DNA from 3 places in the Nonomuraea sp. NPDC049649 genome. Region 3 is predicted to be linked to each of the others. Evidence: riboswitches for the same ligand, from Rfam matches in the RefSeq annotation. Region 3 holds a riboswitch; each other region holds the start of a gene.

Region 1 (4,239 bases), on a different contig from region 3:
ACCTGGCCAAGAGCGTTACGGTCGAGTAGCGGAAAGGCGGGGTTAGCAAACCCTTACCGTTCGGCTGGGTCATAGTCGGAATCCCGCCCGTGTCGCCCGCGGAGGTGAGCGCCTAGGCTCGAAAAGGTGCCTCAGTCAGACCCTCACACTCCCAACCCCGACACTCCCAATCTCGCCCGGATGTACGACTACCTCCTCGGCGGGAAGGACAACTTCGCGGTCGACCGCGAGGCCCTGGACCGGCTGGCCGACCTCATCCCGGAGGCGGTGCCGCAGGCGCGCGCCGCCCGGGGGTTCCTCCAGCGCGCGGTACGATACGCCGCCGCGCAGGGCGTCGACCAGTTCCTGGACGTGGGCAGCGGCCTGCCCACGCAGGGCAATGTGCACGAGGTGGTCCCGGACGCCCGGGTCGTCTACGTCGACCACGACCCGGTGGTGGCCGAGCACGGGCGGGCGCTGCTGGGCGACCGGGACCGGGCGGTCTTCGTCGAGGCCGACCTGCTCGACCCGGTGCGGATGCTGGACCAGGCCGCCGCCCACCTCGACCCGGCCCGCCCGGTCGGGGTGCTGCTGGTGTCGGTGCTCCACTTCGTGCCCGACAGCGTGAACCCGCACGCCGTGCTCGCCTGCCTGCGGGGTGCGCTGGCGCCGGGCAGCCACCTGGCGATCGCGCACGCCACCTCCTCGGGCGACGCCCCGGCGGGCGGCACCCGCCGGGGCCCGGAGGAGATCCAGGCGTTCTTCGGCGACTTCGTCATGGTCGAGCCCGGCCTGGTGCAGGCCCACGAGTGGCGGCCCGACCGGCCGCGGCTGGTCGGCGGCACCCGGCTGCCGCTGCTGGCCGGGATGGCCTGGAAACCTTAGCGGGTGATATCCGGCATGTGTAACTCTGTGTGATCTGTCAATAACCTGAAGTGGATACTTCGGGGGAGGCGGTTCATGCGGCGAAGGCGGTTCCTCACATCGGGCCTGGGAGTGGCCGCCTGCCTGGCGGGCTGCGGCCGGTCTGCGGGGAAGCCGCCCGGCTCGTACGAGATCCTGCCCGGCGGCGAGCGCTGGGGGCGCGTCGCCGACGCGTTCGCCCGGGCGGCCCGCGCGGAAGGCTACAAGGTCGGCGGGCCGGGGCCGGTCACCACGCTCACCGTCACCGGGCTGCCCGCGCTCGCCGCCGCCGCGCTGAACGCGGCCGAGTCGCCCCTCGACGGCGCCACCCCGCTCGCCCGGCTGGCCGGCGAGGTGGGGGTGGTGCTGGTGCCGCAGGACTCGCGGTTCGCCACCTTCGACGCGTTCGGCGCCCACCTGCGCGCCGGTCCCGCCGGGACGCCGCTCGCGGGCGGGCCGCAGGGCTCGCCCGACCATCTGCTGTTCGGGCTCATCGCCCGGGGACTCGGCGCCGACACGCGGCAGGTCGACTACACCGGCTACCCCGGCACCGCCGAGGCCGCGGGCGCGCTGCTGGCCGGGCGCGTCGCCGCCGCGGCCGGCACGCTCGCCGGCTGGCGGCCCTACATCGACGGGGGCCGGGTGCGGGTGCTGGCCGTCTCGTGCGCCGAGCGGTTCCCCGGGGTGGACGCGCCCAGCCTGCTGGAGTGCGGAGTCCGGGTCAACTTCACGAGCTGGAGCGCCGCCGTCGGGCCCGGCGACATGCCCGAGACGGCCCGCGCCGCGGCCGTCGGCATGTGCGAGGAGGTGACCGGCTCGCCCGGCTGGCGCCGCACCTGCCAGGAGGGCGGCTGGTCGGTGGTCCCGCTGGCCGGGGAGCTCTTCGCCGCCTGGGTCGCCGCCGAGATCCGCCGCACCAAGACCGTGCTCCAGGACCTCGGCCTCCTCGAAAGCGGCAAGGGCACAACATGATGTGGTGGTTGCGGAAGCAGCCACTAGATGTAGGATCACGTTCGTTCGCCGGTCCGCCCCCGCCCGGGGCGGCGCAAAAGGGAACCCGGTGCGAATCCGGGGCTGCCCCGCAGCGGTGAGCGGGAACGACCGCCGTCAACGAGCACTGGAAGCCATCCGGGAAGCGACGGCCAGTAGGAGTGTGCCAGACGCCCGCGAGCCCGAAGACCTGCCGGCGATCCACCATGTCCAGGGCCTCGAGGGAGGGCCCGGGGGCGTAGCGGCGCGCGCCGCCGTGCTCTCGCGTGCCCTCACGGGGCCGAGCTCGCGAGGAGAGAGCACGTGACACAGATCGTCGAGGGTGACCGGCGGCAGGCCATCGAGGAGGCCGCCGCCCGGGTGATCACCGACCCGGCGAACTCGCGGGTGGCCGCCGGGCTGCTCGCCGAGGAGATCGCCGAGGAGGCCGCCGCGGAGGGGGTGCGGACGTTCTCCGAATCCGTCGCCGCCACCCACGCGGCCGGGCTGATCCAGGACGGGCTCGCGGAGTTCGTCGCCGCGCACGCCGCCGAGCTGGACGCGCTCGTCCGCGACGAGGCGGACGGCCGCTTCGAGTACTTCGGGCTGCGCACCGTCTACGACCGCTACCTGCTGCGCCACCCCGTCAGCCGGGCCGTGCTGGAACGGCCCCAGCACTTCTTCCTCCGCGTCGCCTGCGGGCTGTCGCGGACCGTCGCCGAGGCCGCCGAGCTCTACCGGCTGATGTCCAGCCTGTCCTACCTGCCCAGCTCGCCGACGCTGTTCAACGCGGGCGCGCGCCGCCCGCAGCTCTCGTCGTGCTTCCTGCTCGACTCGCCGCGCGACGAGCTGGAGGCGATCTACGAACGGTACGGTCAGGTCGCCCGGCTGTCGAAGTACGCGGGAGGCATCGGCATCTCGTGGACCCGGATCCGCTCCCGCGGCTCGCTGATCCGCGGCACCAACGGCCACTCCAACGGCATCGTCCCGTGGCTGCGCACCCTGGACGCCTCGGTCGCCGCGGTCAACCAGGGCGGCCGGCGCAAGGGCGCCGCCTGCGTCTACCTGGAGACCTGGCACGCCGACATCGAGGAGTTCCTGGAGCTGCGCGACAACACCGGCGAGGACGCCCGCCGCACCCACAACCTCAACCTGGCCAACTGGGTGCCCGACGAGTTCATGCGCCGCGTCGAGGCCGACGAGGTCTGGTCGCTGTTCGACCCGAAGGAGGTCCCCGACCTGCCCGACCTGCACGGCGAGGCGTTCACCCGCGCCTACCGGGCCTACGAGGCCGAGGGCCGCCACGTACGGCAGATCCCGGCCAGGACCCTGTACGGCCGGATGATGCGCACGCTCGCGCAGACCGGCAACGGCTGGATGACCTTCAAGGACGCGGCCAACCGCACCTCCAACCAGACCGCCCGGCCGGAGAACGTCATCCACCTGTCCAACCTGTGCACCGAGATCCTGGAGGTCACCAGCGACGGCGAGACCGCGGTCTGCAACCTCGGCTCCGTCAACCTCGCCGCCCACCTCGACGGGCACAGCGGCCTCGACTGGGAGCGGCTGCGCGCCACCGTCCGCACCGCCGTGCGGTTCCTGGACCGCACCATCGACCTCGGCTTCTACCCGACGCCCGAGGCCGAGAAGGCCAACCTGCGCTGGCGGCCCGTCGGGCTCGGCGTGATGGGGCTGGCCGACGTGTTCTTCGCACTCCGCCTGCCGTTCGACTCGCCGCGGGCGCTGGAGCTGTCCACCCGCATCGCCGAGGAGATCGCGCTGGCCGCCTACGACACCTCGGCCGACCTGGCAGCCGAACGCGGGCGGCACCCCTCGTACGACGACACCCGCGCCGCGACCGGCGTGCTCCACCCCGACCACTACGGCGCCGCCGGCTCGCCGCGCTGGGACGCGCTCCGCGAGAAGATCGCCGTCACCGGGCTGCGCAACTCGCTGCTCGTCGCCGTCGCGCCGACCGCCACCATCGCCTCCATCGCCGGCTGCTACGAGTGCATCGAGCCGCAGGTGTCCAACGTGTTCAAGCGGGAGACCCTGTCGGGCGAGTTCCTCCAGGTCAACCGCTATCTCGTGGCCGACCTGCGGGAGCGCGGGCTGTGGACGGACCGTACCCGCGACGAGCTGAAACGCGCCGACGGCTCGGTGCAGCAGGTGCCCGGCATCCCCGACGACCTCAAGCTGCTCTACCGCACCGCCTGGGAGCTGCCGCAGAAGGCGCTCATCGACCTGGCCGCCGCCCGCCAGCCCTACGTCGACCAGGGGCAGTCGCTCAACCTGTTCATGGCCGCGCCGACCATCGGCAAGCTCTCGTCGATGTACGCCTACGCCTGGAAGCGGGGCCTGAAGACCACGTACTACCTGCGTTCCCGC
Region 2 (4,239 bases), on a different contig from region 3:
AAGACCGTCATGTCGGGCGGCAGGGCGGGCGTCTGCGGCGCGTAGGCGATCAGCCGGGCCCGTTCGCGGGGTTTGAGCCCGTGGCCGGGCCGCCCTTCGATGGCCACCTCCCCCTGGTGGTCGAGCACGCCCATGACGGCCTTGAGCAGCGTGGACTTGCCGGCGCCGTTGGGCCCGATGACCGCGAGCCACTCGCCCCGGTGCACGTGCAGGTCCACCCGGTGCAGCACGTCGCGCCCGCCGAGCCGTACCGACAGTGATTCGGCCCGGATCATGTCGCGGTCCCCCGCGTCATGCGCAGCACGGCCACGAAGAACGGCGCGCCGACGAACATGGTGACGACCCCGATGGGCAGCTCGGCGGGGGCGATGACGGTCCGCGCGAGCAGGTCGGCGAGGACCAGGAAGGTCGCGCCGCCGATCAGCGAGAGCGGCAGCACGCTGCGGTAGGAGCCGCCGGCGAGCCGCCGCACCACGTGCGGCACGACGATGCCGACGAACCCGATGAGCCCGCTGACCGCCACCGCGGCGGCGGTGGCCAGGGAGGCGGCCAGCAGCACCACGAACCGGACGCGGGCCGCCCGCACACCGAGCGCGCCGGCCTCCTCGTCGCCGACCGCGAGCACGTCCAGCATCCGCCCGTGCACCATCAGCACCGCCGCGGCGACGGCCGCGTACGGCAGGACAAGCCGGACCTGTTCCCAGCCGCCGCCGACGTCGCCCAGGATCCAGGAGTAGACGCGCCGCAGCTCCTCGACCCCGAGCTGCTGCACGAACGTCTGGACCGCGGTGAGGAACGAGGTGACGGCCACCCCGGCCAGCACCAGCGTCGCGGTGCCCCCGTTCCTCCCGGCGGCGCTGCCCAGCCCGTAGGCGAGGAAGACGCCACCGACGGCGCCGACGAACGCCGCGACGGGCGTGCTGGGCGCCGAGTCGGGCAGCAGCACGACGGCCACGGTGGTGGTCAGCCCGGCCCCGGCGGCGGCGCCCAGCAGGTACGGGTCGGCCAGCGGGTTGCGGAAGACGCCCTGGTATCCCGCCCCGGCCATGGCCAGCAGCCCGCCGACCACGGCCGCCAGCAGCACCCTGGGCAGCCGCAGCTCGTACAGCAGCCCCTGTTCGACGGGCGCCAGCCCGGAGTCGACGGACACCAGCGGCAGCCAGTCGGCGACCTGGAGGACGACCTGCCAGGGCGCGATGTCGGCGGCGCCGCCCAGCAGCCCGGCGATCATGACGGCGGCCAGCAGCGCCAGCCCCACGAGCAGCGCGCCCGGGCGGGCCCGGGCGGGCTTGACCTGCGCCACCGGGTCCTGCGCCCGCCCGGTGGCCTGCTCGGCGAGCACTACTCCGAGGCCGTCTTCGCCACCGCGTCACCGATGGCCTTCGCCAGGTCGACGACGCGCGGCCCCCAGCGGGAGGCGATGTCGTCGTCGAGCTCGATGACCCGGTCCTTCTTGACGGCGGTGAGGTTCTTCCAGCCGGGGCGCTGGGCCAGGGTCTCCTTGTTCTGCCGGCAGCACTTCACGTCGGCCAGGAAGATCAGGTCGGGGTCGGCCTGGGCGATGAACTCGGCCGACAGCTTGGGGTAGCCGCCCGCCGCGTCCGGTGCCTCGTCGGCGATGTTGGTCAGGCCGAAGAGGGCGTAGATCTGGCCGATGAACGTCTTGGACGTGAGCGAGTACGGGGTCTCGTCGAGCTCGTGGTAGTAGGTCAGGCCCTTCCCGGCGGCGGCCCCGGCGGCCAGCTCGTCCAGGGCGGTCTTCATGCCGTCGACCACCTCCTCGGCCTTGGCCAGGTTGCCGGTGGCGGTGCCGAGGTCGAGGATCTCCTGGTACGCCTCGTCGAGGGTTTCGGCGGCGGGCTCGTGCAGGACGGGGACGTTCACCTTGGTCAGCTCGGCGACCACGTGGTCGATGTCGTCGCTGACCACGACCAGGTCGGGCTTCTGGGCGACGATCGCCTCGACGTTCGGCTTGAAGCCGGACAGCTCGGTCCTGGGCGCCTCGGGCGGGTAGTTCGACTGGTCGTCGACCGCGATCACCTGGGGGCCGGCGCCGATGGCGAAGAGCGACTCGGTGTGGACGCTCGACAGGGAGACGATGCGCTCGGGCTTCTTCTCGATGGTGACCTTGCCGTTGGCGGCCTCCACCGTCACGGGGAAGCCGGCGCCGGTCTCGGTGGTGGCGGTCTGGCTGGTGGCGGGGGCGGGGTTGGCTGTCGTGCCGGTCTGGCCGCAGCCGGCCAGGAGCAGCGTTCCCAGCAGCGCGCCCGCGAGGGCCTTGCGTACGGGCCTCACGAGAGAGTCCTTTCACACTGTCGGAACCGAGAGACCCGCGATAAGCGACGGATCACCCTTTTCCACGAGGGATGATGACGTCACGCAGTGGCAGGCGACCTGGCTATGACAGTTGCGGGACAGCGCCGGACTCTCACCGGACTTCGCTGCGGCACTGCGCGTCGGACAAACGCTATCAATCCTCCTTTAGGCGTCGGCGTCAAGGGGTACGGAGCTGGATCTCCGCCTCCTCGATCACCTGCTGGAGGTGGAGGCCGCGGGCGGCGTCGAGCGGATGCCCGCCTTCCCGGACCGTGCGGGCGAACTCCTCGGCCACCAGGGGCAGCGGATCGCCGCCCGGGGTCAGCACCGCGGTGCCCTTCCTGCCGTACACGGCCGCGGTGGCGGGCGGCGGGTCGCCGGCCGCGGCCTGGGTCAGCGAGATCTCGCTGACCGCGCCGCCCTCGTGCTCCAGCAGCAGCCCGGTCCAGCGCAGCGGGTGGCCGTGGGCACGCACCCCGGTGATGCGGCCGAGCGCGGCGTCCATGAGGTCCAGCATGTGCGGCCCGGCGTCGAGCAGCGCGCCCCGCTCCAGCCGCCACGGGGTGGCGAACGGATGGTCGCCGGTGAGGACGCCGGAGATGTTCGCGGCGTGCCCGCCGAACGGCTCGATCTCACGGCACCGGTCAAGGAAGGCCCGAGTGCCCGCCGCGTACCGCAGGGTGAGCACGAGCTGGCTCGGCACGCCCGACTCGGCGACCGCGTCGGCGAGGCGGCGCGCGCTCGCCAGCGAGTCGCCGAGCGGTTTCTCCAGCAGCAGCGCCTTGCCCGCCCGCGCGGCCCGCACCGCGAGCTCCGCTTGGACCGCGGGCGGCACGCAGAACGCGAACGCCTCGCACGCGTCGAACAGCTCCTCCAGCCGCTCGTACACGGGCGCGCCGAGCCGCGCGGCCGACTCGGGCCTGCGCGCCCAGACGCCGGCCAGCCTGGTGTGCGGGCCCGCGGCCAGCATAGGCGCGTGCGCCATCTCGGCCCACGGTCCCGCTCCGACCAGCCCGACGGCCACCGGCTCCATCGTGATCCCTTTCCACGTGATCAGTCCCGATTCGTGACCCTACTCGGACACGCGCGATGACACGATGCCGTCATGATCACTTCCAACCGGCCTCTCGTGCCCTTCGTCGCGGGTGCCGTGGTCCTCCAGATTGCGTTATGGGCCGAAACGAGCCTGGCCGGCGTCTTCCTCGTGTTCCTGGACATGGATGGCCTCCTCGACGTGTTGCCGGTGATCCTGCTGGCAGGCCTGCTGGCGCTCCTGCTGCCGGTGCCGCTGGGCGTGCTGGTGGACCGGGTGGCACGCCGGTCGGCGCTGGTCTGGTCGGGAGTGGCCGGGGCGGTCGCGCTCGGCTCGCTCGTGCCCGCCGTCCTGACCGGCACGGTCACGCAGGTTCACCTCATGCTGGCGCTCGGGGCCGTGATGCTGGTGGCCTTCACGAGTGTGCTGTCGGTGGAGGCCTACCTCCCGGCGGTGACCGGGCGGGACCGGTTCGTGCCGGTGAACGCGCTGCTGTACGGGGTCGCCTCGGCGGGGGCGCTGATCTCCGCCGCAACCATGGGGCCGTTGTACACGCCGCTCGTAGTGACGGTGCTGGCGGTGCCCGCCGCGGGGTTCGTGGTCGCGGCGCTGCTGTTCCGGCAGGTGGACGTGGCCGAGGAGCCCGCACCGCCGCGGGCGGGGCTGTGGGGGGAGGCGGTGGAGGGGGTCCGGTTCACGCTGACGCATCCGCAGCTCCGGGCGATCGCCGTCTACCTTGTGGCGCTGTCGTTGCTGCAGCGGCTGATCGCCCGGCCAGCCGGGAGCGCGGAGGTCCTGGAGTCGATCGTCCTGCTGGCGCCCCTCGTAGGGGCGCTCGCCGCCGTCCTGTTGCACCGCCGCACGGAGGCACTCCGGCTGGCCTGGCTGGC
Region 3 (4,239 bases):
CCGAGGTACGTCCGGTGACCGTCCACTTCGTCGGCGCCGGGCCGGGCGCGGCCGACCTGCTGACCGTACGCGCCACGCGGCTGCTCGCCGAGGCCGACCTCGTCCTCTACCCCGGCACCTACCTCGACCCCGGCGTGCTGGCGCACTGCGGCCCGCAAGCGGAACTCGTGGACACCCAGCACCTGAACCTGGACGAGATCACCCCACTCCTCGTGGACGCGGCGCGGGCGGGCCGCCGGATTGTGCGGCTGACGTCGGGCGACCCGTCGCTCTACTCGGCCCTGCACGAACAGACCCGCCGCCTGGCCGCGGCGGGCGTCTCCTGGCAGGTCACCCCCGGCGTCCCCGCGTACGCCGCGGCCGCCGCTCGGGTGGGCAGCGAACTGACCGTGCCGCTCGTCGCCCAGTCGGTGGTGCTGACCCGTACGCGCGCCCGCTCCACCCCGATGGGGCAGGGCGAGTCGCTGACCGCGTTCGCGGCGACCGGCGCGACCCTCGTGCTCCACCTCGCGATCACCCGGACCCGCGAGCTGATGGCGGAACTGGAGCCGGTGCTCGGCCCGGACTGCCCGGTGGCCGTCGTGTACCGCGCCAGCCAGCCGCAGGAACTGGTCCTGCACGGGACGGTCGGCACGATCGCGGACCAGGTAGAGGAGGCCGGGCTCCGGCAGGCGGCAGTGATCATGGTCGGGCGGGCGCTCGACCAGAGAGGCGGAGGGGAGTCCTACCTCTACAGCGCCGGACGGGACCGGTCGGCGAAGCTCAGAGACTGAGACTCCACTGCGTCACGGTGCGCGCCGGCGTCCACCCGGTGAACGTCCCCACCGGGCGGGCGGTCTCCACCGCGATCCGGGTCAGCTCCCCGCCGCGGGCACGGAACGCCTCCGCCAGCACCTGCTCGGTCTCCAGCGTGACACCGTGCACCACCAGCCGCCCGCCCGGCCGCAAAGCCGAGAGGCAGACGTCGAGCACACCGGGCCTGCTCGCCCCGCCCCCGACGAAGATCGCGTCGGGGGCGTCGAGACCCGCGAGCGCCTCCGGCGCCCGCCCCTCGACCACGCGGAGGTCCGGCACACCCAGCCGGACGGCGTTGCGCACGATCCGCGCGGCACGCGCCGGATCGGCCTCCACGGCGGTCGCCCGGCACGCCGGATGCGCCCGCAGCCACTCGATGCCGACCGACCCCGCCCCCGCCCCGACGTCCCACAGATGCTGACCGGGCGCGGGCCGGAGGCGGGCCAGCGCCGAGGCGCGCAGATCACGCTTGGTGAGCTGCCCGTCATGCTCGAAGACGTCATCGGGCAGGCCCGCGACCCAGGCCGAGGACCAGCCGATGCTCGCCGCCGGGATCTCGACGGCCAGCACGTGCAGGGCGGGAACCTCGCCGGGGGGCACGTCCACCCACTCACGGGCCGTCCGGGTCACCCGCGACTCCTCCGGGCTCCCCAGATCACCGAGCAGCGTGACGACCGCGTCCGGGTTGCCGGAGTCCACCAGCAGCCCGGCCACGACCGCCGGCGTCCCGGGGCCGGAGGTCAGCAGGAGCAGCCGCCGCCCCGGGGCGACCTCCCGCAGCAGCCGGGCCTCGTGCCGCCCCACCAGGGTCACCACCACCGACTCCTCGGCCGACCAGCCCATGCGCGCCCGCGCCAGCGCGGGCGAGGAGACCGCGGGGAGCACCCGCACGCCGCCGGCCCCCAGCAGACGGACCAGGGTCGTGCCGACGCCCGACAGCATCGGGTCACCGGACGCCAGGGCCACCACGCGGCGCCCCCGCAGCCCGTCCAGCAGCTCAGGCAGCCCCTCCGCCAGCGGCGACGGCCACGGCAGCCGCCGCTGACCCGCCACCTCGGGGACGGCCGCCAGATGACGACGGCCGCCGAGCAGCACCTCGGCGTCGCGGACCAGCGCGGCGGCGGTCTCGTCGAGCCGCCCGTCCGCGCCGACGCCGACGACGGTCAGCAGAGGGCCTGTGGAGACTGGCACGTCAAGGGAGGCTATCGTGGTGGTCAACGTGAGGTGCCCCCGCGCCCAGCCATCGGAAACGGTGGGGAAGGTCAACGGGGAGAATCTGGGAAGCCGGTGAGATTCCGGCACAGGCCCGCTGCGGTGAATCGAGCACTCCTCGTGAGCGACTCGACAAGTCCGAAGACCGGCCTCGCGTGTCGATGACGTCTGGCCTAGCGAGCGGGAGCCTCACACGTGCCAACGAAATACCCCTTCTCTGCCATCCTCGGCTGCGAGTACGACCCCTCGACGGCCTCCGGCCTCGGCGACATGGGCCTCGCCCTCGTCCTCACCGCGATCAGCCCGGAGATCGGCGGCGTCCTCGTCCGCGGCGAGAAGGGGACCGCGAAGTCCACCACCGTCCGCGGCCTCGCCGACGTCCTTCCGTGGATCGAGGTGTACGAGGGAGACCGCTTCTCCGTCGACCCGCGCGATCCGGCCGAGTCGTCACCGGACGGCCCCTTCGGCTCCGGCGCCGAGGTGGCCGGCAGGCCGGTGCGGCTCGTCGAACTGCCCGTCGGAGCGACCGAGGACAGAGTGCTCGGGTCGCTGCACCTGGAGAAGGCGCTCACCAGGGGAGCCGTCGAGTTCGAGCCGGGGCTGCTGGCCCGCGCGCACCGCGGCGTCCTCTACGTGGACGAGGTCAACCTGCTCCACGACCACCTGGTGGACCTCCTGCTGGACGCCGCCGCGACGGGCCGCGTCACCGTCGAGCGCGACGGGGTGTCGCTGAGCCACGCGGCTCGTTTCGTACTGATCGGCACCATGAACCCCGAGGAGGGCGAGCTCCGCCCCCAGTTGCTCGACCGGTTCGGCCTGACCGTCGAGGCGGCCGCCCCGCGCGACCCAGGCCGGCGCGTCGAGATCGTGCGCCGGCGCCTCGCGTACGACCGCGACCCCGCGGCCTTCGCGGCCCGCTACGCCGACCGGCAGGACGACCTGACCCGCCGGATCGCCGACGCCCGCGCCCGGCTCGGCGGCGTGCTGCTGGGCGACGCCGCCATGTTCAAGATCGCCGAAGTGTGCGCCGCGTTCGAGGTGGACGGCCTGCGCGCCGACATCGTCACGGCCCGCACCGCCGTCGCCCACGCCGCCTGGACGGGCCGCCGGCACGTCACCCGCGACGACATCCGGGCGGCGGCCCTGCTGGCGCTGCCGCACCGCCGCCGCCGGAACCCGTTCGACGCCCCCGGCATCGACGAGGACCTGCTCGACCGCGTACTCGGCGACGACGAACTACCGCAACCCCCGCAGCCGCCGGACGGAGACCCACCCGGCGCAGCACCGACCGAGGACGCACCGGGCGAGGAGCGAGCAGGGGAGACGCCGGTCGAGGACCAGGCCGGGGACGCGCCCGGCGGGGCATCGGTCGAGAACCAGGCCGAGGCGTCCGACTACGAGACCGCCGACACCAGCCCCAAACCCGCCGACACCGCCCCCGACACGGAAGCCGAATCCCCGAGGGAACCCGAGCGTTCCAGACAGCCCGCCGCCCCGGGCGGCGAGACCGTCGATCGGGCCCAGGCGGCGTACCGGCCCCGGCTCTTCACCGTCGACGGCGTAGGCCAGGGCAGCCCCGGTCGCCGCAGCAGAGCCCTGGGCTCCAGCGGACGCCGCGTCGGCAGCGGCACGGGCACCGGCCCGCTCCACCTGGTCGAGACGCTGCGCGCCGCCGCAGAACGCCACGCCGCCCAGGGGCACGCCGCCCAGGGTGCAGCCGCCGAGTGCCGCGACGTCGGCGACAGGACCGGCAGGCGGGTCGTGCTGCTCCCCGCTGACCTGCGCGTCGCCGTGCGGGAGGGGCGGGAGGCCAATCTGCTGCTCTTCTGTGTGGACGCCTCGGGGTCGATGGCGGCGCGGCGTCGCATGGTCCAGGTCAAGACCGCGATCCTTTCCCTGCTCACCGACGCCTACCGCCGCCGCGACAAGGTGGCGCTGATCAGCTTCCGGGGTGACGGCGCCGCACTCACCCTGCCGCCGACCGGGTCGGTGGAGGTGGCCGCCGCTCTCCTGGACGAACTGCCCGCCGGAGGACGCACACCGCTGGCCGAGGCCCTGGTGGAGGCCCATCGGGTGCTGCGCAGGGAACGGCTGCGCGACGCGCGGATGCGCCCGCTGCTGGTTCTCGTCACCGACGGCCGCGCCACCTCAGGGGCCGACGCGGTGGCCCGCTCCCGGCAGGCCGCCGGCTGCCTGGCCGCCCTCGGGGTGCCGAGCGTCGTCGTCGACTGC

The links. A riboswitch is a leader RNA that binds a small molecule or an ion and turns the genes downstream of it on or off. The one in region 3 is predicted to bind cobalamin.
Region 1: it holds a riboswitch for cobalamin, as region 3 does, so the genes downstream of both, AB0J42_RS16505 (ribonucleoside-diphosphate reductase subunit alpha) here and AB0J42_RS24330 (VWA domain-containing protein) in region 3, are expected to answer to the same signal.
Region 2: it holds a riboswitch for cobalamin, as region 3 does, so the genes downstream of both, AB0J42_RS27605 (ABC transporter substrate-binding protein) here and AB0J42_RS24330 (VWA domain-containing protein) in region 3, are expected to answer to the same signal.

Annotation. Positions count from the first base shown of each region.
Region 1 covers NZ_JBFAOH010000010.1:192,994-197,232, reverse strand. Annotated here, with positions in the region: gene glmS (glutamine--fructose-6-phosphate transaminase (isomerizing)) at 1-29, shown strand, start outside; gene AB0J42_RS16515 (SAM-dependent methyltransferase) at 127-864, shown strand; gene AB0J42_RS16510 (tripartite tricarboxylate transporter substrate-binding protein) at 940-1,854, shown strand; cobalamin riboswitch at 1,887-2,085, shown strand; gene AB0J42_RS16505 (ribonucleoside-diphosphate reductase subunit alpha) at 2,176-4,239, shown strand, end outside.
Region 2 covers NZ_JBFAOH010000028.1:5,337-9,575, reverse strand. Annotated here, with positions in the region: gene AB0J42_RS27615 (ABC transporter ATP-binding protein) at 1-275, opposite strand, end outside; gene AB0J42_RS27610 (iron ABC transporter permease) at 272-1,303, opposite strand; gene AB0J42_RS27605 (ABC transporter substrate-binding protein) at 1,342-2,295, opposite strand; cobalamin riboswitch at 2,367-2,490, opposite strand; gene AB0J42_RS27600 (Gfo/Idh/MocA family oxidoreductase) at 2,495-3,349, opposite strand; gene AB0J42_RS27595 (hypothetical protein) at 3,422-4,239, shown strand, end outside.
Region 3 covers NZ_JBFAOH010000021.1:27,458-31,696, forward strand. Annotated here, with positions in the region: gene AB0J42_RS24315 (precorrin-2 C(20)-methyltransferase) at 1-18, shown strand, start outside; gene AB0J42_RS24320 (SAM-dependent methyltransferase) at 15-773, shown strand; gene cbiE (precorrin-6y C5,15-methyltransferase (decarboxylating) subunit CbiE) at 763-1,986, opposite strand; cobalamin riboswitch at 2,004-2,176, shown strand; gene AB0J42_RS24330 (VWA domain-containing protein) at 2,203-4,239, shown strand, end outside.